DNA from 3 places in the Pseudarthrobacter sp. KH_020_B genome. Region 3 is predicted to be linked to each of the others. Evidence: predicted binding sites of a transcription regulator. Region 3 holds the regulator's gene; each other region holds the start of a gene.
What was found. Region 3 encodes HrcA, which represses chaperone genes, less so after heat shock. Its sites were predicted from a motif close to TTNGCACTCGNNNNNNNCGAGTGCNAA; they were not measured.
Positions count from the first base shown of each region.

Region 1: the regulator HrcA is predicted to act here: its motif matches at 3,518-3,544, upstream of groL (chaperonin GroEL).
Region 2: the regulator HrcA is predicted to act here: its motif matches at 4,781-4,807, upstream of groES (co-chaperone GroES).

Region 1 covers NZ_CM174506.1:930,456-937,731, reverse strand. Annotated here, with positions in the region: gene AC3IT0_RS04490 (RNase H family protein) at 1-100, opposite strand, end outside; gene AC3IT0_RS04485 (ABC transporter substrate-binding protein) at 312-1,622, shown strand; gene groL (chaperonin GroEL) at 1,711-3,339, opposite strand; gene AC3IT0_RS04475 (ABC transporter substrate-binding protein) at 3,631-4,911, opposite strand; gene AC3IT0_RS04470 (cold-shock protein) at 4,908-5,114, opposite strand; gene AC3IT0_RS04465 (LytR C-terminal domain-containing protein) at 5,273-5,890, opposite strand; gene AC3IT0_RS04460 (DUF3263 domain-containing protein) at 5,942-6,271, opposite strand; gene AC3IT0_RS04455 (uracil-DNA glycosylase) at 6,386-7,156, shown strand; gene AC3IT0_RS04450 (siderophore-interacting protein) at 7,171-7,276, shown strand, end outside.
Region 2 covers NZ_CM174506.1:3,326,556-3,333,831, forward strand. Annotated here, with positions in the region: gene AC3IT0_RS15310 (LuxR C-terminal-related transcriptional regulator) at 1-280, opposite strand, end outside; gene AC3IT0_RS15315 (ATP-dependent DNA ligase) at 384-1,907, opposite strand; gene AC3IT0_RS15320 (dihydrofolate reductase family protein) at 1,971-2,573, shown strand; gene groL (chaperonin GroEL) at 2,640-4,250, opposite strand; gene groES (co-chaperone GroES) at 4,328-4,621, opposite strand; gene AC3IT0_RS15335 (hypothetical protein) at 4,842-5,225, opposite strand; gene AC3IT0_RS15340 (class I SAM-dependent methyltransferase) at 5,281-6,522, shown strand; gene AC3IT0_RS15345 (shikimate 5-dehydrogenase) at 6,531-7,276, opposite strand, start outside.
Region 3 covers NZ_CM174506.1:2,539,731-2,547,006, reverse strand. Annotated here, with positions in the region: gene lepA (translation elongation factor 4) at 1-1,103, shown strand, start outside; gene hemW (radical SAM family heme chaperone HemW) at 1,140-2,369, shown strand; gene AC3IT0_RS11660 (DUF4870 domain-containing protein) at 2,384-2,803, opposite strand; gene AC3IT0_RS11655 (DUF3097 domain-containing protein) at 2,931-3,779, opposite strand; gene hrcA (heat-inducible transcriptional repressor HrcA) at 3,927-4,940, shown strand; gene dnaJ (molecular chaperone DnaJ) at 5,019-6,146, shown strand; gene AC3IT0_RS11640 (16S rRNA (uracil(1498)-N(3))-methyltransferase) at 6,149-6,931, shown strand; gene AC3IT0_RS11635 (GerMN domain-containing protein) at 6,953-7,276, opposite strand, start outside.

The DNA of each region.
Region 1 (7,276 bases), 1.6 Mb from region 3:
ATCCCCCAGCGCGCCAACAGTCGTCGTTTACATACCAGGCCCAACCGGCCGGGCCGGGATTTCCTAAAGCCGAACCGTCGGCCGCTGCAGTAATTGTCACGGAACCATCCTGCCAGATGGCGCCGACAACCGGTTCAGCCAGCCTTTGGGAAACCGCTTACCGAAAAGTCTTGACGCCGAAGTCGAAGCGCGGAAGAATCGGAATCCTGACCGGGAAAGCGCTTTCTCAGTCGAGGCTTCCCCACCGGCACCGACGCCGTCACGGGGACACGCGCGGGGTGGACCTCCACCCTTTTGAGGAAGGCACATCAATGAAGATTCGGGCCATCAGCCGCAGGAGATTACAGTTCGGCGCAGTCGCCGTCGCTGTTTCACTGCTTGCCACAGGCTGCGGCGCACCCGCAGGCTCCAGCGAAAATGACGAAGTCACGCTGCGGTTCGCCTGGTGGGGCAATGAGTACCTGAACGCCCAAACAGAGCGAGTCATCGACGCGTTCGAGGCGGAACATCCCAACATCAAGATCGAATCCGAGCCGGGCGAATGGGCCAGCTACTGGGACAAACTGGCCACCACGACCGCCGCCAATGACGCACCGGATGTCATCCAGATGGACCAGAAATACATCGCCGAATACGGTGGCCGCGGGGCGCTGCTGGACCTGTCCAAACAGGGCGGGATCGACACCTCCAAGCTGGACAAGGAATCACTGGCGTCTGGCCAATACGACGACGCACAGTACGGGTTGAGCACCGGGAAGAACGCGTACGTCATCATGGCGAACACCAAGGTCTTCGAGGCTGCCAACGTTCCCGTCCCCGACGACACCACGTGGACCTGGGACGACTTCATGGACACCGCCGCGAAACTCAGCGCGGCCGGTAACGGGAAGAGCTACGGCGCAGCCTATGGCAGCAACGAGGCTGACCTCATTATCTGGCTTCGGCAGCACGGCGAGAACCTCTACTCCCAGGACGGAAAACTGGATTTCGACACCGCTACGGCCGCTTCGTTCTGGGAGCGGCTGAAGGAACAGCGTGACTCCCAGGCAAGCCCGCCTGCCACGGTGGCCACCGAAGACTCCGGCGCAGGCCTTGAGGAGAGCCTGTTCGGCACCAACCGGGTAGGCATGGCCTGGTGGTGGACCAACCAGTTGGGATCGCTGGAAACCACCACGGGCAGCAGTATCAAGATGCTCCGCGCCCCCAGCACCGGCGGGAAGTCTGCGGCTAACGGCATGTACTACAAGCCCACCATGTTCTGGTCTGCGTCGTCACGGTCCAAGCACCCGGAGGCAGCCGCAACCTTTATCGACTACCTGGCCAACAGCCCCGCGGCGGGCGCCATCCTTATGACAGACCGCGGAGTGCCCAGCAACTCGGAGATCGTCGAGGGCATCACCCCGGACCTCAAGCCGGCAGACACCACCGTGGTGGCCTTCCTGAAGGACATCGCTCCGGATATCGCCGACGCGCCTCCCGTCCCGCCGGTGGGTGCCGGCAGCGTCCAGAACGTCATCAAACGGTTCACCGATGAAGTCCTCTACGACCGGATGACTCCGCAGGCGGCGGCCGAAGCGTTCAAGAAGGAAGTCGAAGGAATGCTGGCCACGGCCCGCAAGTAACGGAGCCAGGCAAAAACAAAAAAGCGGCCCCCTCCAGTGGAGGGGGCCGCATTTTGGTTTGCGCGGAACGTATTCCGGGCGCTGGGGACTAGAAGCCGCCCATGCCGCCCATGTCGTCGCCGCCGCCCATGGCCGGAGCGTGCTTCTCCGGCTTGTCGGCCACAACGGCCTCGGTGGTGAGGAACAGTCCGGCAATGGAAGCCGCGTTCTGCAGGGCAGAGCGGGTTACCTTGACGGGGTCGTTGATGCCGGCAGCAAGCAGGTCGACGTACTCGCCGGTTGCTGCGTTCAGGCCGTGGCCTGCAGGCAGGCCGCGGACCTTGTCGACAACAACGCCAGGCTCGAGGCCGGCGTTGAAGGCGATCTGCTTCAGCGGGGCGTCGATGGCAACGCGGACGATGTTGGCGCCCGTTGCTTCGTCACCCTGGAGCTGCAGGTTGGCGAACGCCTTGGCGCCGGCCTGGATCAGTGCAACGCCGCCACCGGCGACGATGCCTTCTTCAACAGCAGCCTTCGCGTTGCGGACAGCGTCCTCAATGCGGTGCTTGCGTTCCTTGAGCTCAACTTCGGTTGCGGCACCGGCCTTGATGACTGCAACGCCGCCGGCCAGCTTGGCCAGGCGTTCCTGCAGCTTCTCGCGGTCGTAGTCCGAATCGGAGTTTTCGATCTCGGCACGGATCTGGGAAACGCGGCCAGCGATCTGGTCGGCGTCGCCGGCACCTTCAACGATGGTGGTCTCGTCCTTGGTGACAACAACCTTGCGGGCGCGTCCCAGGAGTTCCAGTCCGGCGGTCTCCAGCTTGAGTCCGACTTCCTCGGCGATGACCTGGCCACCGGTGAGGACAGCGATGTCGGCCAGCTGGGCCTTGCGGCGGTCGCCGAAGCCCGGAGCCTTGACGGCAACACTCTTGAACGTGCCACGGATCTTGTTGACGATCAGGGTGGCCAGGGCCTCGCCCTCGATGTCCTCGGCAATGATCAGCAGCGGCTTGCTGGACTGCATGACCTTTTCCAGGACAGCAACCAGTTCCTTGACGTTGGAGATCTTGGAGTTGACGATCAGGATGTAGGGATCCTCAAGGACCGTTTCCTGGCGATCGGTGTCGGTGACGAAGTAGGCCGAGATGTAGCCCTTGTCGAAGCGCATGCCTTCGGTGAGCTCGAGCTCCAGGCCGAAGGTGTTGGACTCCTCGACGGTGATAACGCCTTCTTTGCCCACCTTGTCCAGGGCTTCAGCGATCAGGGCGCCGATTTCGTCGTCACCGGCGGAGATGGAAGCCGTAGCCGCAATCTCTTCCTTGGTTTCGATTTCCTTGGCGGAGGCCAGCAGTTCAACCGTGACGGCCGCTACAGCCTTCTCGATGCCGCGCTTGAGGGACAGCGGGTCAGCGCCGGCCGCAACGTTGCGCAGGCCTTCCTTGACGAGGGCCTGGGCCAGCACGGTAGCCGTGGTGGTGCCGTCGCCCGCGACGTCATCCGTCTTCTTGGCAACTTCCTTGACCAGCTCGGCGCCGATCTTTTCGTAAGGGTCGTCCAGCTCGATCTCCTTGGCGATGGAAACACCATCGTTGGTGATCGTGGGGGCGCCCCACTTCTTTTCGAGGACGACGTTGCGTCCACGCGGGCCGAGGGTGACCTTGACGGCGTCGGCGAGGATGTTCAGGCCCCGCTCAAGACCGCGGCGTGCCTCTTCATCAAATGCAATGATCTTGGCCATAACGGCAGTAGTCCTTTCGGGACAGTCGTTAAGAATGAACCTCACTGCAGTGCCCGCGACGGACGATCCTTCACCGGCGGCCTCTGTATGCCGCGGCTGGGGATCTCACTCCAGCTAGGTATTTCTCTCGCTCCACGACCGCCGCCAAGCTCCGCTGCCGGATAAACCGGACGTTGCTTTAGCAGTCGGTACGTAGGAGTGCTAAGTCAATAATTAGCACTCCCTAGGTGAGAGTGCAAGCGAAAGGTCCCGCAAATCGCCTTGTCAGGGCAGCCCGTTCGCCACCGGCGATCAGCCGGTGGCCCGCCCTGCCGCCTCACGGCCGCTGAGCACTGCCCTGTTGTCTGCGCCGTAGGTGAACACCATGTAGTTGGCCGTGGTGATGTCACCGTTGGAATCGAAGGCAACCGGCCCCGATTCGCCGTCGTAATTAATGTCCGCTCCGGTCTTCAGGGCCGCGAGGCAGTCGGGGTAGGACAGGCACGGCTTGGTGGCCGGGCCAGTGGCCTGCGCGCCGGGCTGACTGCGAGCTGTCCCGCCGGACACGGCGATCAGGTTCGCGGCGATGGAGCGGCCGGCATCGTCGTCAGCCTTCGCTGCCGCCAGGACCGCGAGGTTCACGGCGTCGTAGGTCTCCGCGGCGAACGAAAGGTCTTTCAATGCTGGGTTGACCGACACAAGGCGGGCTTGGAAGTCCGCGGACGGCAGCACACCAGGCACCACTGCACGCGCGCCGTCGAGGGCCTTGGATCCCAGCCCCGAACCGTACTGGGCGAAGGCACCGTCGCTCAGGATGATGCGCTTGCCCGAAAGTCCCGCGTTATTGAGTTCTGCGATGGCGCCCTGGGCGTCGTCCCTGGCGATCAGCACCACTGCGTCAGGCGTGGCGGCCTTGGCAGCGGCGGCGGCGTTCCCGGCGGCGCCGGGCTTGAATGCGGTGGTGGAGACAGTCTCCAGGCCTGCGTTCTTGGCAGCGCCGGCCACCGCGGCAGCTACGTCCTTGCCGTAGGCGCTCTCCTGATGGACCACGGCAAGGCTCTTTGCGCCGCCGTCCTTGGCGAGTTTCACCAGCACCGAGGCCTGGGCAACGTCCGCCGCCGCCGTCCTGAAGTAATAGCCGCCGCTCTTGTAGCGGGACAGGCCGGCAGCGGAGTTGGCCGGCGAGACGAGCGGGACGCGGCCAGCCGAGAGGACGTCGATGGCGGCGGCCGCGTGACTCGAATCCGTGGGTCCAATGACCGCATCAACCTTGGCTGAGGCCAGATTCCTGGCCTGGGCATCCGTTCCATCACCGTCGCCGACCACCAGATCGACGGGCCTGCCCTTGTGACCGCCGGCCGCATTGATCTCCTTGATGGCAAGCTGGGCCGCGGCGAGCTGCGAGTCGTTGAGGAAGGCCTGCTCCCCTGTGCTGTCCTGGATCAGCCCGATCCGCAGCGTGCCGTCACCGGATGCTTCAGCGGATTCAACGCGGGCGTTGCCGCCGGCTCCGACACAGCCGGCCAGTGCCACCAGGAGTGCCGTGCCTGTAGCTGAGCGGAGGATTATTGAACGCAAACTGCGGGAGGTCACTGCGCGGGCCGGACGTTTTCTGCCTGCGGGCCTTTCTCGCCTTCGCCGACTTCAAGCTCGACGCGCTGTCCCTCATCCAGGGCCCGGTAGCCCTCGCCCTCAATGGCTGACCAGTGCACAAAGACATCGTCCCCGGAGCCGTCCACCGTAATAAAGCCGTAGCCCTTTTCGGCGTTGAACCACTTAACCGTTCCCAATGCCATGATGTCCACTCTTTCCGTCGTGCCGTCGGTCCCCGGCGGAAGTGTGCCGCTTGTTACGGACCGAAGCCTGAAATCACTCTAGCGACAAGCCAACCGGCGGGCCGAGCCACACGGCCGCTCCGGTGCCCAAAAGTTATTCAGGCGTAACCGCCGAAGTGTCACCGGTAGTCCGGGCCCAGGACAACAACCAGCGGAACCTGGAACTCCTGGCTCTCCACCAGGGTAGGGATGCTTAGGAGTTCGGAGACTGCTTCGGCGTTGGCTTTCTGCGCCGGTCCTGCATAGAAGATTGCGGATGTCTGCTGCGGTGCGCCGCCCCAGTTCCCCACCTGGCCCAGCGTCCAGCCATCGGCCTGGACCATCGAGCTGATGCGTCCGGCGAGCCCGGCCGTACCGGCGGCGTTGTAGATGGCCACGCCCTGGGTCTTGTCCAGCCCAACCGCGGAGGGAATGTTGCTGGGCGAAGCGCTGGGCTCGGCGTCGGCGCTCGCAGAGGGCTCCGGGTCCGCGGAAGATTCGGTGGTGGCCGACGGTGCCGCGCTTGCCTCGGGCGCCGCGGGTGATTCCAGGCTGGTGGAGGCTTCACTGCCGGCCTGGGTGAACCCGAGCTTGGGAAGGATCAGGAAGGACACCACTCCGATGGCCAATGCCACAATCCCCACCGCGAGGATGGGCCACAGCTTGCGGCGGGCAGGCGCCGAGGCCGCACGGTGGACGCCCTGCCGCGAGGCGGACTCCGGAACCTTATCGAATTCATCCCGAGCGTATTTGGTCATGGTGGGGAGACGTCCTTGTTGATTGCTGCTGATGGCTCAGCACGAGCGTGGTCAGGCGTCGGAACCCAGGCGTCGTGCAGTGCGTGCCCGGTGACGCGACGTACGTAGTCTACGCAATCTCTTCACCAGCATGGGGTCGTGGGCCAGTGCAGCCTCGGTGTCGATGAGGGCGTTGAGCAGCTGGTAGTAGTGGGTCGCGGACAGATCGAACAGCTCCCTGATGGCCTGTTCCTTGGCCCCCGCGTACTTCCACCATTGCCGCTCCAATGCCAGCATCTGCTGGTCGCGCTCGCTTAATGGGGAGTCGCGGAGCGCAAAATCCGCTAGCAAAGTGCCGCGCTCCTCCGGCTCCGGCATATGTTCCCGAGCAGGCTCCGCCACGGCACATCCCTTCGCTGGTTGAGTAGAAAGTCTCCTCCCATGTTACGGCGTGAATAACATCATTGTCATTTGCGCCCCGGCTGCAGCGGCCGGTAACCCTGCGAGAATGGGAGCGTGTTTGATTCTGACGCGCTGTTCGAACTGACGGCGGACCCGGCGGAGGCCGTTGGCTTTGCCGAGCTTGCCGCCTTGCCGCTCAGTGAGCTGATGGCCGCCGACTGGGCGGAGGCGCTGGGCCCCTTGGAGAGTGAGCTGCGCGGCGTCCTGGGCTTCCTGGCCACCGAAGTTGCCGCGGGGCACCAAGTCCTGCCGGCGCCGTCGAACGTTCTGCGCGCCTTCCGGCAGCCGCTGGCCGGTGTGAAGGTCCTGGTGGTGGGCCAGGACCCCTACCCGACGCCGGGCCACGCGATCGGCCTGTCCTTCGCCGTTGACGGGCGGACCCGCCCCATCCCGCGGAGCCTGGCGAATATCTACCGCGAGCTGGAGGCCGATCTGGGCCTTCCCGCGCGCGTCCACGGCGACCTGTCCGCCTGGGCCAGCCAAGGGGTCCTGCTGCTGAACCGGGTCATGAGCGTCCGCGCCGGGGCCGCCGGCTCCCACCGCGGCAAAGGCTGGGAGGCCATCACGACGGCGGCAGTCACCGCGGTTGCCAACCGGCGCACGTCCGACGGCGGCCCGGCGCCGCTGGTGGCGCTGCTGTGGGGCAAGGACGCGGAGAATGTCCGCCCGCTCCTGTCGGGCGCGGCGGCCGTGTCCAGCGCCCACCCCAGCCCGTTGTCGGCGTCGCGCGGGTTCTTCGGCTCCCGGCCCTTCAGCACCGTCAACCGGCTGCTGCAGGACCAGGGTTGCCCGGGCGTAACCTGGGACCTCCCCCCGGTTCCTTAGCTTAGGGTTACCTTATGAGCACTCTTCCGGCCGCCACCAACGCCACGAAAAAGACACGTCCGCAGATCGATCTCACGGTCATTCGACGGGAGGAACTCTCGCCGCACATGGTCAGGATCG
Region 2 (7,276 bases), 790 kb from region 3:
CCGGCTCCCCCAGGAAAATCAGGTGCATGCCCATCCAGCCCGCGCACCGTGCGGCACTCTCGGCGTCGCCCATCACCAGGTATTCCTCGTGGGCACGGGTGAGGGTCTCCAGCCCTGTGGTGCTTTCGCCGGTCAGGATCTCGGCCGTAGCCAGCCGTTCGAGGTCGGCAGCCGGCAACCCGCCGCGTTTATCGGCTTCACGGAAGGTCTGGTAGGCCTCGGTCCAGCGATGTTCCTGGAAGGCTGACCTGCCCTGGTCAATGCCTGTTTCAGCTGACATCTGGCCCCTTTCGGACACCGTCCCCGGCCGGTGTGGCCCTGCCACGCGCTGGACGCGACCGTATTTAAGCGCCACGGTACGCCCGCTGGGGAACCGGGGCAAGCTACGGACGCTGCAGTGCGCGCAGCGTCTGAATGGTGTCGGCCTCCGCCGCCGTCTTGTCGTCGCGGTAGCGCTTGACGCGTGCGAACCGAAGGGCGATTCCGCCCGGATAGCGCGAGGACTGCTGCACACCGTCGATCGCGATCTCGACGACGGTGACGGGCTCAACCCAGACGGTACCCGCCGTGCGCCGCACCTCGAGCTCCTGGAACTTCTCGGTCTGCCAGCTCAGCAGCGCGTCGGTGAGGCCCTTGAAAGTCTTGCCCACCATCACGTAGCCACCTGGTTCGCCGAACTCGCCGGCCGGGTCGAGGGCCCCCAAGTGCAGGTTCGACAGGAGCCCGGTCCGCCGCCCTGACCCCCACTCGCAGGCGAGCACCACCAGGTCGTAGGTGAGCACCGGCTTCACCTTGATCCAGTTGGAGCCACGCCGGCCGGCCGCGTAGGCCGATCCGACCGCCTTCACCACCACGCCCTCGTGTCCCGCGGCAAGCGCATCGCGCGACACTCTCTCGGCAACGGCCGCATCCGCCGTGATCTCCCCCGGGATCCGGTGCTCGGGGGCGATACGTTCGAGCACGCCGATGCGCGTCGCCAGCGGCTCATCGAGCAGGTCGCGCCCGTCGATGTGCAGCACGTCGAAGAACCACGGATGCAGCACCGTGGCGCGCGCCGCATCCGCACCGAACCGGGACATGGTCTCCTGGAACGGTCGCGGCCCGCCGTCCTCGTCGAGGGCGAGGGTCTCGCCGTCGAGGATCACATCGCGCACCGGCAGTCCCCGCACCACCTCCACCACCTCAGGCAGCCTGTGGGTCACCTCGGCCAAGGTGCGAGTGTAGATGCGCACATCGTTGCCGACGCGATGCACCTGGATGCGAGCGCCGTCGAGCTTGTATTCCACCGAGGCCTCCCCAGTGGCCTCCAGCGCCGCGCTGGCGCTGGCCGCGGTTGATGCGAGCATGGGCTGAACGGGACGGCCGACGACGAGGCCGACGGCGTCAAGCTGGGCCGCCGTGCCCGTCATCGCCAGCAGGGCCGTCTCGCCGAGATCGCCGGAGAGCATCGCCGCCCGGCGTACGGCGTCGACGGGCCGATCGGCGGCGCGGGCCACGGCATCCGTCAGTACCCCCTCGAGCGCGCCGGTACGCAGTTCGCCGAGCAGCACGCCGGCGATGAAGGCTTGCTCGCGCTCGGTGGCTGCCGCAGTGAGCAACCGGAGGGTCGCGGCGCGCTCCGCGGCCGATCCAGCGCCCGCGGTGACCAACAGCCGATCCAGAACAGCGTCGAGGTCGGCGACAGTGAGACTCGGCTCGGCCGCCGGCTCCCCCATGGCAGCTGCCATGCCACGCCAGCCGATCCCGACCCGGCCCTGTCGCGGTCTGGCGGTGAGCAAGCCGACGGCGGTCGCAATGTCCGCCGGCTCGAGCCGGCGCAGCAGGCCGGCCAGTGCCTCGATCTTCGCGAGCCGGGAGCGGGTGGACGCGACGGCATCCGAGGTCGTCACGAGCTCGTCGAGCAGCATGGCATCAGTCTGCCACGCCGTCCGACTCTGGACAGTGCCGGAGCGCAGTTCCAGAATGAACGCATGGGAATCATCGTCGCGAACCTGTTCATCACCCTCGACGGCGTCTACCAGGGCCCCGGCGGCCGCGAGGAGGACACTGAGGGCAACTTCGCCTTCGGTGGCTGGCAGGCGCCCGTGTCAGATGACGAGGCCGACGCCGCCATCGGCGCCGAGATCGACCTCATTGACGCCCTGCTTCTCGGCCGGAAGACCTACGACATCTTCGCGGCCTACTGGCCGCACCAGTCTGACGACGTCGGCAACACGCTGAACCGCGTGCCGAAGTTCGTCGTCTCCAGCACCCTGACGGCGCCGAGCTGGGCGGGCACCACCGTGCTGCCGGATGCCGAGGCTGCTGGCCGGCTCCGTGAGGAGTACAACCAGGTGCACATGTTTGGCAGCGGAGTCCTCATCCGTTCCCTGCTGGCGGCAAACGTGATCGACCGCCTGCACTTCTGGCTCTATCCGGTCACCCTCGGGCAGGGCAAACGCCTCTTCGACGCCGGGACTATCCCCGCGTCCTTCCGTCTCGCCGAGCCGGCCCGCACCTTCCCGAAGGGGTCCGTGTCGCTGGTCTACGAGCGCGCGGGCGAGGTCGAGACGCAGGACATGACGGGCGCGTAGGGCACAAAAAACCGGCCCAGCTGAAGCTGGACCGGTTTTTTGTGCTGACTTTCAGCGAGCGTCAGGTCAGTGGCTGTGGCCTGCGTGCTCGTCTTCGGTTGCGGGCTTCTCCACGACGAGGGTCTCGGTGGTGAGAACCAGCGCAGCGATGGACGCCGCGTTGCGCAGGGCTGCTCGGGTGACCTTGACCGGGTCGATGACACCGGCGGCGATCAGGTCCTCGTACTGGCCCGTCTTGGCGTTGAAGCCGTTGTTGGTTTCGAGGTCGGCAACCTTGGCGGTGACAACGTAGCCGTCGAAACCGGCGTTCTGGGCGATCCAGCGAAGCGGCTGGACCAGCGCGCGGCGGACGATGCCCACAGCAGCGGCGGCGTCGCCTTCGAGGGCCTTGACTGCAGGATCCTCGTCGAGGGCCTTCAGGGCGTGGATCAGTGCGGAACCGCCACCGGCCACGATGCCCTCTTCGAGGGCGGCGCGGGTGGAGGACACTGCATCTTCGATGCGGTGCTTCTTTTCCTTCAGTTCAACTTCGGTGGCGGCGCCGACCTTGATGACACCGATGCCGCCGGCCAGCTTGGCCAGGCGCTCCTGAAGCTTTTCCCTGTCCCAGTCGGAGTCGGTGCGGGTCAGCTCGGCGCGCAGCTGGGAAACCCGGGCTGCGACGTCTTCTGCGGAACCGGCGCCGTCAACGATGGTGGTGTTGTCCTTGGTGACCGTGATGCGGCGGGCGGTACCCAGCACCTCAAGGCCAACGGAGTCCAGGCTGAGGCCCAGTTCCGCGGAGACAACCTGCGCACCGGTGAGGGTGGCGATGTCCTGGAGCATGGCCTTGCGGCGGTCGCCGAAGCCCGGAGCCTTGACGGCAACCACGTTCAGGGTGCCGCGGATGCGGTTGACGATCAGCGTGGACAGGGCCTCGCCCTCAACGTCTTCGGCAATGATGAAGAGCGGCTTGGAGCTCTGCAGCGCCTTCTCCAGCAGCGGCAGGAAATCCTGCACGGAGGAGATCTTGCCCTGGTTGATCAGGATGAGGGCGTCCTCGAGGACGGCTTCCTGGCGTTCGGTGTCGGTCACGAAGTACGGGGACAGGTAGCCCTTGTCGAACTGCATGCCTTCGGTGAGGACCAGCTCGGTCTGCGTGGTGGAGGACTCCTCGATGGTGATCACACCATCCTTGCCGACCTTGCCGAACGCCTCGGCGAGGAGCTCGCCGATTTCGTCGCTCTGGGCCGAGATTGCTGCCACGCTGGCAACCTGGGTGCCTTCAACCGGGCGTGCGTTCTCGAGCAGGCGCGCTGCAATGGCTTCTACGGAAACCTCGATGCCGCGCTTGATCTGGCCCGGAGCGGCGCCAGCCGCAACGTTGCGCAGGCCTTCCTTGACCAGGGCCTGGGCGAGCACGGTGGCCGTGGTGGTGCCGTCGCCGGCAACATCGTTGGTCTTGGTGGCTACTTCCTTGGCCAGCTGCGCGCCGAGGTTCTCGTACGGGTCATCCAGCTCAATTTCGCGGGCAATGGTGACGCCGTCGTTGGTGATGGTGGGTGCCCCCCACTTTTTGTCGAGCACGACGTTGCGGCCGCGCGGGCCGAGCGTCACCTTGACAGTGTTGGCGAGCTTATCGATGCCGGCTTCAAGCGACCGGCGTGCAGCGTCGTTAAACGCAAGCTGCTTTGCCATGGTTTTGTCCTTTCAAGACAGAACCCCGCGCAGCTGACCAGCGGAATGCATGATCAGCAGCACGGGGATCCAAAGAGTTACTTTACGACGATCGCCAGAACGTCGCGGGCGGACAGCACGAGGTACTCGTTGCCACCGGTCTTGACTTCGGTTCCACCGTACTTGGAGTAGATAACAACGTCGCCAACGGCTACGTCGACAGGTACGCGGTTGCCGTCTTCGAAGCGGCCGGGGCCGACTGCAACAACTTCGCCTTCCTGCGGCTTCTCCTGTGCGGAGTCCGGGATAACCAGGCCGGAAGCCGTGGTCTGCTCGGCTTCGAGCGGGCGGACAACAATACGATCCTCAAGAGGCTTAATAGAGACCGACACTCGGACCTCTCCTTCTACGTCAGCGAAATTTGTGGACAGTTGAACTGCTTCGCCGTGGCTGGCAAACCGTCGTCGCGGTGCCGGCAGCAGCCTGGCTGGCAGCTCGTCATGTATTAGCACCCTCCTAGGGAGAGTGCTAATGATGACTCTATGTACTGGTTAGCACTCGGTCAAGGCGAGTGCCAGAATTATGTCTCCGGCGAACAGCGGCTAACAGCCATTACCGTCCGGTGAGGTCTTCGAGATCGACGTCCTCGTCGCCGTCGTCTTCTTCACTGACGGTGCCACGCCGCAGGTACAGCACCACGGCACCGCCGATGGCGGCCAGCAGCGAGACCACCAGCAGGATGATGCCGCCTACGCGTGCCCCGGCGTAGAGGCCGCGGATGTCGCGTGCCTCGTCCGTGGCGTCCTGGATGTCCTTGCCGCCCACGGAGTACACAGTGGCGTTGAACGTGTCCAGGAAGAAGATGATCACGAGCAGCGCGACGCAGACCACGGCCACTGCGGATCCTGCAATCAGCGCGGGGCGGGCGACCTTCACCAGGTCCGGTTTGTTGGCTTGGGGTGGTCCGGACGGCTGGGTGCCTGCGCTGTCTTCCATGCCTTCAACCCTAGCGGGAACTGGCCGAGGGGCCACCTCCACTAGGCTTGAACGCATGGCTCAAGCACCGCAGGACCAGATCGCCCCACTGCTCACGAGCGAAGGCTGGGAGCTGCTGGCGTCCCTGGGCCCGTACAGCGAGGACAAGGCCTTTGAGCTCAACGCATCCCTCCGCAAGGCCGGGCACTCCCCCGCACTGGTCTCCGCCGTCCTCACCCAGTCCCGGCTGCGCACCAGGGCCGAGCTGAAGTTCGGCGAGTTCGCCCGGAGCATGCTGTTCACGCAGGCCGGGCTGGAACAGGCCACCCGGCTCACCGTTGCCGCCAGGCATGCCGAGCGCTTTGCGCAGGCCGGCGTCCGCCACGTGGCCGACCTCGGGTGCGGCCTCGCCGCGGACTCGCTGGCCCTCGCGTCGATGGACATCACGGTCACGGCAGTGGAAATGGACGAAACCACGGCTGCCTGCGCCACGGTCAACCTGATCCCCTTCCCCAACGCCACCGTGGTGCATTCGGACGCCACCACCGTCCCTCTGGAAGGGGTCGACGGCGTCTGGCTGGATCCCGCCCGACGGGTCACCTCCACCTCCGGTACCAAGAGGATCTGGGATCCTGAGGCGTTTTCGCCGCCGCTGTCCTTTGTGGAATCGCTCGCTGCCACCGGGCGTGCCGTTGGAGTCAAAATGGGCCCCGGCATGCCGCACGAGTCAGTTCCCGCCGGCTGCGAGGCGCAGTGGGTGTCTGTGGGCGGCGACGTCACCGAGGTGGCCCTGTGGTTCAACTCCGTACGCCGGCCCGGAATCCGCCGGGCGGCCCTGCTGCTTGGCCCGCAGGGTGCTGCCGAGCTGACCAGCGCTGAAGACTTCGACGGCGGCCCGGCCGCGCCGGTGGGACCGGCGGCGGGCTACCTGTACGAACCCGATGGTGCGGTGATCCGCGCTGGCCTGGTGGCCGACGTCGCGCTTGAACTGGGCGGGCACCTGCTGGACGAGCACATCGCCTACATCTGCGCTCCGGAACTGGTGGACACGCCGTTTGCCCGGGCCTACAAGGTCCTGGAAGTGATGCCGTACAACGTCAAGGCGCTCAAGGCCTGGGTGAAGGAGAACGGCATCACGGTGCTGGACATCAAAAAGCGCGGCATGTCGGTCACCCCGGAGGAACTGCGCAAACAGCTGTTCGCCAGAAGCAAGAGCGCCAGCAAGAACACCGGGAAGAAGGCCGGGCAAAAAACAGCCACCCTGGTCCTGACCCGCATTGGGGAGGACCGGGTGGCCATCTCGGTGGAACCCGTCTAAACGTTGTCTTACTGGGCGCGCATAAAGTCCTCGGCTGCCCGGACCTGCTCGTCCGTGGGCCGGACGCCGGTGTAGAGCACAAACTGCTCGAGCGCCTGGATGGTGGCCACCTCGGCGCCCGTAATGACCTGTTTCCCGGCGGCGCGGGCCGCCTTGATCAGCGGCGTCTCCGCAGGCAGCGCCACGACGTCGAACACCACGTTTGCTGCCGCGATCGCATCTTCCGGGAAGGACAATGAGTCCACTTCCGGGCCGCCCTGCATACCGATGGGGGTGACGTTGATGATCAGGTCCGCCGTGCCGCCGTCGAGCGTTGCCCGCCACTGGAACCCGTACTGCTCAGCGAGCGCCCGGCCGGTGTCTTCGTTCCGGGCGATGACGGTGACGTCCGTGAATCCGGCGTCGCGCAGGGCCGCGACGGTGGCCTTCGCCATGCCGCCGGCGCCCTGGACCAGCACCGAGTAGTCGGTAGGCACGGCGTTGCCGGCGAGGAGCTGCTCGATCGCCGTGTAGTCGGTGTTGTAGGCCTTGAGGTGCCCGTCGGTGTTCACGATCGTGTTGACCGAATCGATGGCTTTGGCGGAGGGATCCAGCTCGTCCACGAGGGCCATCACGTCCTCCTTGTACGGCATGGACACCGCGCAGCCGCGGATTCCCAGGCCCCTGACGCCGGCGATCGCCTGGGCAAGGTCGGTGGGGGCGAACGCCTTGTAGATCCAGTTCAGGTCCAGCTGATCGTAGAGGTGGTTGTGGA
Region 3 (7,276 bases):
TCGGAGTGAGCTCCCCGGAGCCCACCCCCTCTAAAGGCCTCGGCGTTGGCGAAGTGGGCTACCTCATCACCGGTGTGAAGGACGTCCGCCTGTCCAAGGTGGGCGACACCGTCACCAACCTTGCCAAGCCTGCCACTGAGTCCCTTCCCGGCTACGCCGATGCCAAGCCCATGGTCTTCTCGGGACTGTACCCGCTGGACGGCACAGACTATCCGGTCCTGCGCGACGCGCTGGAGAAACTGATGCTCAACGACGCCGCGCTGGTGTACGAGCCTGAAACCTCGGCGGCGCTCGGCTTCGGCTTCCGCGTCGGCTTCCTCGGCCTGCTCCACCTGGAAATCACCAGGGAGCGGCTCGAACGCGAATACAACCTTGACCTGATCTCCACTGCCCCCAACGTGGAGTACGAGGTAACGCTGGAGGACAAGAAAGTGGTCCACGTGACCAACCCCAGCGAATACCCGTCCGGCAAGATCGCAGAGGTCCGCGAGCCGATGGTCGCTGCCACCATCCTGGCGCCGAACGAGTTCGTGGGCGCCATCATGGAGCTCTGCCAGAGCCGCCGCGGTGTCATAGGCGGCATGGACTACCTGTCCGAGGACAGGGTTGAAATCCGCTACCGGCTGCCGCTCGCTGAGATCGTGTTTGATTTCTTTGACATCCTCAAATCCAAAACACGCGGCTACGGCTCGCTGGACTGGAAGGCCGACGGCGAGCAGGTGGCCGACCTGGTCAAGGTGGACATAATGCTCCAGGGCGAACAGGTGGATGCCTTCTCCGCCATCACGCACCGCGAAAAGGCCTATGCCTACGGTGTGATGATGACCGGCAAACTGCGTGAGCTCATTCCCCGCCAGCAGTTCGAAGTGCCCATCCAGGCTGCCATCGGCTCCAGGATCATCGCCCGGGAAAGCATCCGCGCCATCCGCAAGGACGTTCTGGCCAAGTGCTACGGCGGCGACATTTCCCGTAAGCGCAAACTGCTGGAGAAGCAGAAGGAAGGCAAAAAGCGCATGAAGATGGTGGGCCGGGTCGAGGTCCCCCAGGAAGCCTTCATCGCCGCGCTGACCACCGAAGAGTCCAAGGACAAGGCCAAGAAGTAGTGATGACAGTGGCCGGCAACACCGGACGCCCCTGCAATGCCTAGCGTTCTTCCCCTCGGCGACCCGGCGCCGTCGGACGGCCTGCTGCCCGCCCAGGCAGTGGACGGTGCGGCGGACCGGGCCTTCGGGCTGTACGTGCACATCCCGTTCTGCGCGGTGCGCTGCGGATACTGCGACTTCAACACCTACACGGCCACCGAGCTGGGCGGCGGAGCGTCCCAGGACGCCTACGCCACCACGGCCGTGTCCGAAGTGGACTTCGCGGCCACGGCCCTGCGGGACTCGGGTCTTCCGGACCGACCCCTGAGCACGGTCTTCTTCGGCGGCGGCACCCCCACGCTGCTCCCCGCGGAAGACCTCGCCCGGATCCTGACGGCCGCCGTCGGGCACTGGGGCCTGGAACCCGGCGCCGAAGTGACCACGGAAGCAAACCCGGACTCGGTCACCCCTGCATCCCTGCAGGTGCTGGCCGATGCCGGTTTCACCCGGGTTTCCTTTGGCATGCAGTCTGCCGTTCCCCATGTCCTGAAGGTCCTGGACCGCACGCACACGCCCAGCCGCGTGCCGCAGGTGGTGCAATGGGCGCGGGATGCCGGACTGGCCGTGAGCCTGGATCTTATCTACGGGACGCCGGGGGAGTCACTGGCGGACTGGCGCTACTCCCTCGAAACCGCACTTTCCTACGAGCCGGACCACATCAGTGCCTACGCGCTGATCGTGGAGGACGGCACCAAACTGGCCGCCCAGATCCGCCGTGGCGAGGTCCCGGGAATCGACGACGACGACCACGCCGACAAGTACGAACTCGCCGACCAGCTGATCGGTGCTGCGGGCCTCAGCTGGTATGAGGTCAGCAACTGGTCCCGGACGCCGGAGCAGGCATGCCGGCACAACCTCGCGTACTGGCGCGGGGACGACTGGTGGGGCATCGGACCCGGTGCACACTCTCACGTCGGCGGAGTGCGGTGGTGGAACGTCAAGCACCCAACGGCCTACGCGGGACGGCTCGCGCAGGGCCTGTCGCCGGCCGCCGGGCGGGAAACGCTCGACGCCGACACCCGCGAGGTTGAGCGCGTGATGCTTGAGGCCCGGCTCGTGTCGGGGCTGGCAACGTCAACGCTGGGCGAATACGGCCGTCACGCGGTGGCCGGGCTCATTGCCGACGGCCTGGTGGAGGCGCCGGCTGCCTTCCACGGCAAGCTGATATTGACCCTCAAGGGCCGCCTGCTGGCCGACGCAGTGGTCCGCAGGATCCTGCCGGACTGACTCGCGGGTGGGGACTACTTGATCCAGCGCAGGTTGTACTGGTATCGGTGGGGCTGGCCCTTGTTGACGTGGATGCCTGCGGCCACGGAGAAGCAGGTCAGGGCAATCCAGATCAGGGTGGCGATGACGGCGAAGATGTTTCCCACCACCGGAATGAACACCAGGAGGTTGGCCACCAGCGCAGCAATGGTGGGCGGCAGGCTGAAGTTCAGCGCTTCCTTCGATTCCTGGGCGGTAAACGGCCCGCGCTCACGGAAAATCAGGTAGATCAGCAGTGACGGAACACAGCCGAGGATCCCGCCGAAGTGTGCCAGCGTGGCCCACTGGCGGTCTTCGCTGGCCGTCAGCGGCAGCGCATTTGCCGGAACGCCCTGGTACTCGGAACGGCCCTGGCCACCGTGGTCGTCCCGGTGCTCGCGTGCGTTTTGTGCCACGGTTTTCTTCCTTCGAAAGTGCAATGGTGCTGGGTTGGAGAATGCCGGACTGAAGCAACTGCAGCCTCCGCAGTACCAAGAATACTGGTTCTGCCACCAAATGCCGCCGCCAGCAGCCGGACCCGCCTTACGGCACCGTCAGGAAGTCGATGACCTCCTCCACCCTGCCGAGCAGTGATGCTTCCAGGTCCGCGTAGCTGCGGACAGCGCCCAGCAGCTTCTGCCAGCCCAGCCCGATGTCTTCCTTGGTGGAGTGCGGCCAGCCGAACGCTGCCAGGATGCCGGTCTTCCAGTCCTGCCCGCGGGGCACCAACGGCCATTGTTCGATGCCCAGGACAGCGGGGCGGATCGCCTGCCACACGTCAACGTAAGGGTGCCCGACGATCAGGACATTCCCGGCCGCGCCGGGGGAGGCCATCACGGCCGCCGCGATGCGCGACTCTTTCGAGTCCGGCACCAGGTGGTCCACCAGGACCCCCAGCCGGCGGCCCGGGCCGGGACCGAACGCGGCCACCGCCCCCGCCAGGTCATCAATGCCATGCAAAGGCTCGACGACGATGCCCTCCACGCGGAGATCGTCACCCCAGACTTTTTCCACCAGTTCGGCGTCGTGCTTTCCCTCCACCCAGATTCTGCTGGCCTTGGCCACCTGGGCACGCTGGCCGGCCACGCGGACTGAGCCGGACGCGGTCCGGCCGGCAACCACGGGGGCAGCCTGCCGGGGCGCCGGGGCAACGAGCCGGATGGGCTGTCCCTCCAGGAGGAACCCGAAGCCGAGCCGGAAGGACCGGGACTTGCCGCGCCGGTCTTCGAGGGCCACTACATGCATGCCGCCTGACTTCTCCACCAGGGTCACCGCCCCCACCCAGCCTGACTGGGCGTCTTCGAGCACCATGCCGCGTTCCACGGGAACCTCAGGGAGTTCGCTTCTGACGGGCGCGGTGATCTCCTGCGGACCCCAGTTCTGGTACTGCATGGATTGATTCCGCCTTGCCGCTAGTTCCTGGCCCGGAATTTCGCCCGGAGCGGTACCAATGCTAACAACGGGGTGACTCATATTAGACTGTTAGCACTTAGGCATGTCGAGTGCTAACCCTGCAGTGACCACGGATGGAGGTGGAGTATGAGCGAGCCGCGCAAACTCGAAGTACTGCGCGCCATCGTGGAGGACTATGTCCACTCCCGCGAGCCAGTGGGTTCCAAAGCACTCGTGGAACGCCATCACCTCGGCGTGTCCAGTGCCACCATCCGCAATGATATGGCGGCCCTCGAAGACGAAGGCCTGATCACGGCCCCGCACACCAGCGCCGGTCGGATCCCCACAGACAAAGGCTATCGGCTGTTTGTGGACCAGATTTCAGCGGTAAAGCCGCTTTCCCACGCGGAACGGCGTGCAATCCAGTTGCTGCTGGAGGGCGCAGACGATTTGGACGACGTCCTGGACAGGACCGTCAGGATGCTGTCACAGCTGACCAACCAGGTCGCCGTCGTGCAGTATCCTCACCTGAGCCGCGCCACTATCCGCCACATCGAATTTGTCCTGCTCGCGCCCCGGCAGGTCCTGGTGGTCCTCATCGCCACCACCGGCAAAGTCGAACAGCGCGTGATCGACGTCGGCCAGGACCTCGGCGACGACGCCATCGCGGCCTTGCGGACGCATTTCCTCGGTTCCCTTGCGGGCACGTCGCTGAGCCGGCTGACCCCCTCGCTGCCGGGAGTTGTTTCGTCCGTCAGTCCGGGCCAGCGGGCAGCTGCCCAGGCTTTGGCCCACGGGCTGGAAACGCTCGCGCACAACAGCCGCGAGGAACGCATGGTCATGGCCGGAACGGCGAACCTCGCCCGTTCCAATGTGGATTTTCCGCTCAGTATCGGACCGGTCCTGGAAGCCCTCGAGGAGCAGGTTGTCCTGTTGCGCCTCCTGAGCGACATGGCGCAGGATCCGAGGGGCGTGGCAGTCAGTATCGGGCGTGAAAACCCTTACGACGGGCTCGCGGAGGCCTCCGTGGTGGCCACGGGCTACGGACCTGACAGCACTGCCAAGATCGGTGTGCTGGGCCCCACCCGGATGGACTATCCCACCACCATGGCCGCCGTCAGGGCAGTAGCCCGTTACCTTTCAAGAATTCTGGGCCCGTAACAGCACCACGGTCCAGGCACGAAGAGCAGTCCCGGCAGCCCGGCTGGCCGGCAGTACAACAAGGAAGAGATACGAACTTTGAGCAGCCACTACGACGTCCTCGGAGTCTCGCCGGAAGCCACCGGGGAAGAGATCAAGAAGGCCTACCGCAAGCTTGCCCGCACTCTTCACCCGGACGTAAACCCCGGGGACGATGCATCGGACCGCTTCAAGGCCGTGACGCACGCCTATGAGGTACTTTCGGACCCGCAGAAGCGCCGGATCTATGACACCACCGGTAACGAGAACGGCACCGACAACGGGTTCGGCGGTGGCGGGTACTCCGGCCAGGGCTTCGCGTTCCAGGACATTTTCGACACGTTCTTCGGTGCCGGCGGCTCCTCGGGCCCCGCGTCCCGCGTCCGCCGCGGCCAGGACGCGCTGATTAGTGTCCGGATCGAACTCCGCGATGCCGTGTTTGGCGTCAACCGTAAACTCGAAGTGGACACCGCCGTAACCTGCCCCACTTGCAACGGCTCATGCTGCCGGGAAGGCAGCCACCCTGTGCGTTGCGATATCTGCGGCGGCAGCGGCCAGATCCAGCGCGCGGTGCGCTCCATCCTGGGCCAGGTCATGACGGCGGCCCCGTGTGGCAGCTGCGAAGGCTTCGGAACGGTCATCAAGGACCCCTGCAACGAATGCAGCGGACAAGGCCGCATCCGCAGCCGGCGGTCGCTGACCATCAAAGTGCCGGCCGGTGTTGCCACAGGCACCCGGATCCAGCTCTCCGGGCAGGGCGAAGCAGGCCTGGCCGGAGGACCGTCCGGGGACCTCTACGTGGAACTCCGGGTCAACAACGACGCCACCTACGCCCGCGACGGTGACGACCTGCACGCAACGCTGCACATCCCGATGACTGCCGCCGCCCTGGGCACCGAGCTGTCGCTGGAAACGTTTGACGGGCTGCAGGAGATCGACGTCAAGGCGGGGACGCAGTCCGGGGAGATCATCACGCTCCGTGGTCTCGGCGTGACGCACCTGCGCGGTTACGGCCGTGGGGACCTGATGGTCCATCTGCAGGTGGACACGCCTGCCAAACTCGATGCCGCGCAGGAGGATCTCCTGCGGCAGTTGGCGAAGCTGCGGGGCGAGCAGTTCACGGAAGGCAAGCTGGCTGCCAGCGGCGGCGTCTTTGCCAAGCTGCGGGACCGGTTCGGTAACCTATAGCAGTGAGCAATCCCGTTTTCTTCAGCGGTGCCGGGTCGCTGGACGAGCTGGTGCCCGGTGCCCGTTTTGTCCTTCGGGGACCGGAGGCACGCCACGCAGTGACCGTGAAACGGCTCGCTCCCGGAGAGGCGGTGGACATTGCCGACGGCGCCGGAAAGCGGCTGAGCGGAACTGTTGTCTCGGCGTCGCCTGCGGAGCTCACCGTGGAATGCTCCGCCCTCGTTGTGGAGCACCAGCCCGGCATCCGGCTGGTCCTGGTGCAGGCACTGGCCAAGGGGGACCGCGATGAACTGGCCGTGGAAACGGCAACCGAGCTGGGGATCGACGCTGTTGTTCCCTGGCAGTCCGAGCGATCAATTGTCCGCTGGAAGGGTGAGCGCGCGGCCAAGGCCCACGCAAAATGGCAGTCCGTGGTCACTGCCGCCGCCAAGCAGGCACGCCGCGCCTGGATCCCCGAGGTGCGCGCCGCCGTCGAAACGCCGGGCCTTGCGGCAGCCGTGGCGGCGGCGGATCTGGCCGTAATCCTGCACGAAGACGCGGTCCGGCCGCTCCGGTCTGTCCTGGAATCATGGCAGGCCACCCAGGTGGACGCCGGGCCCCTGGAGATTCTGCTCATCGTTGGCCCGGAAGGCGGAATCAGTCCCCGCGAAGTCACCCGGCTTTGCGACGCCGGCGCCGTGACGGCGCTCCTGGGACACCACGTCCTGAGGTCATCCACGGCCGGACCGGCAGCTGTTGTTCTGGCGAGCGACGTACTGGGACGCTGGACAGCCCCGGTATCCTGAGGAGGCCTGCTGCGAAGGCTGCTACCGGACGTTGAAGTTCCGCGTGTCGACATTCAGCTCCTGGCCGCTGCCGGCCGCATCCACCTGCGAAACGCGGAGCTCGTAATCTCCCGAGGACAGGCTGAGGGCAAGCGTGAACACCCCGGACTGGGCCGCTTCGGCAGCTGCAGTGGTCTCCCCGGTCAAATAGGGCGTCTTGTTCCCGTTGGCTTCGGCCCGGAGGATCTGCCAGCGGAGCTTTCCGCCCGGAACGGTGCTGCGGCCGGTGATCTTGACGCTTCCGCCGGCCAGGTCCGTGCCTTCCTGCGGATCGATGATCCACACGGGCGCCACCATGCCGGCAGC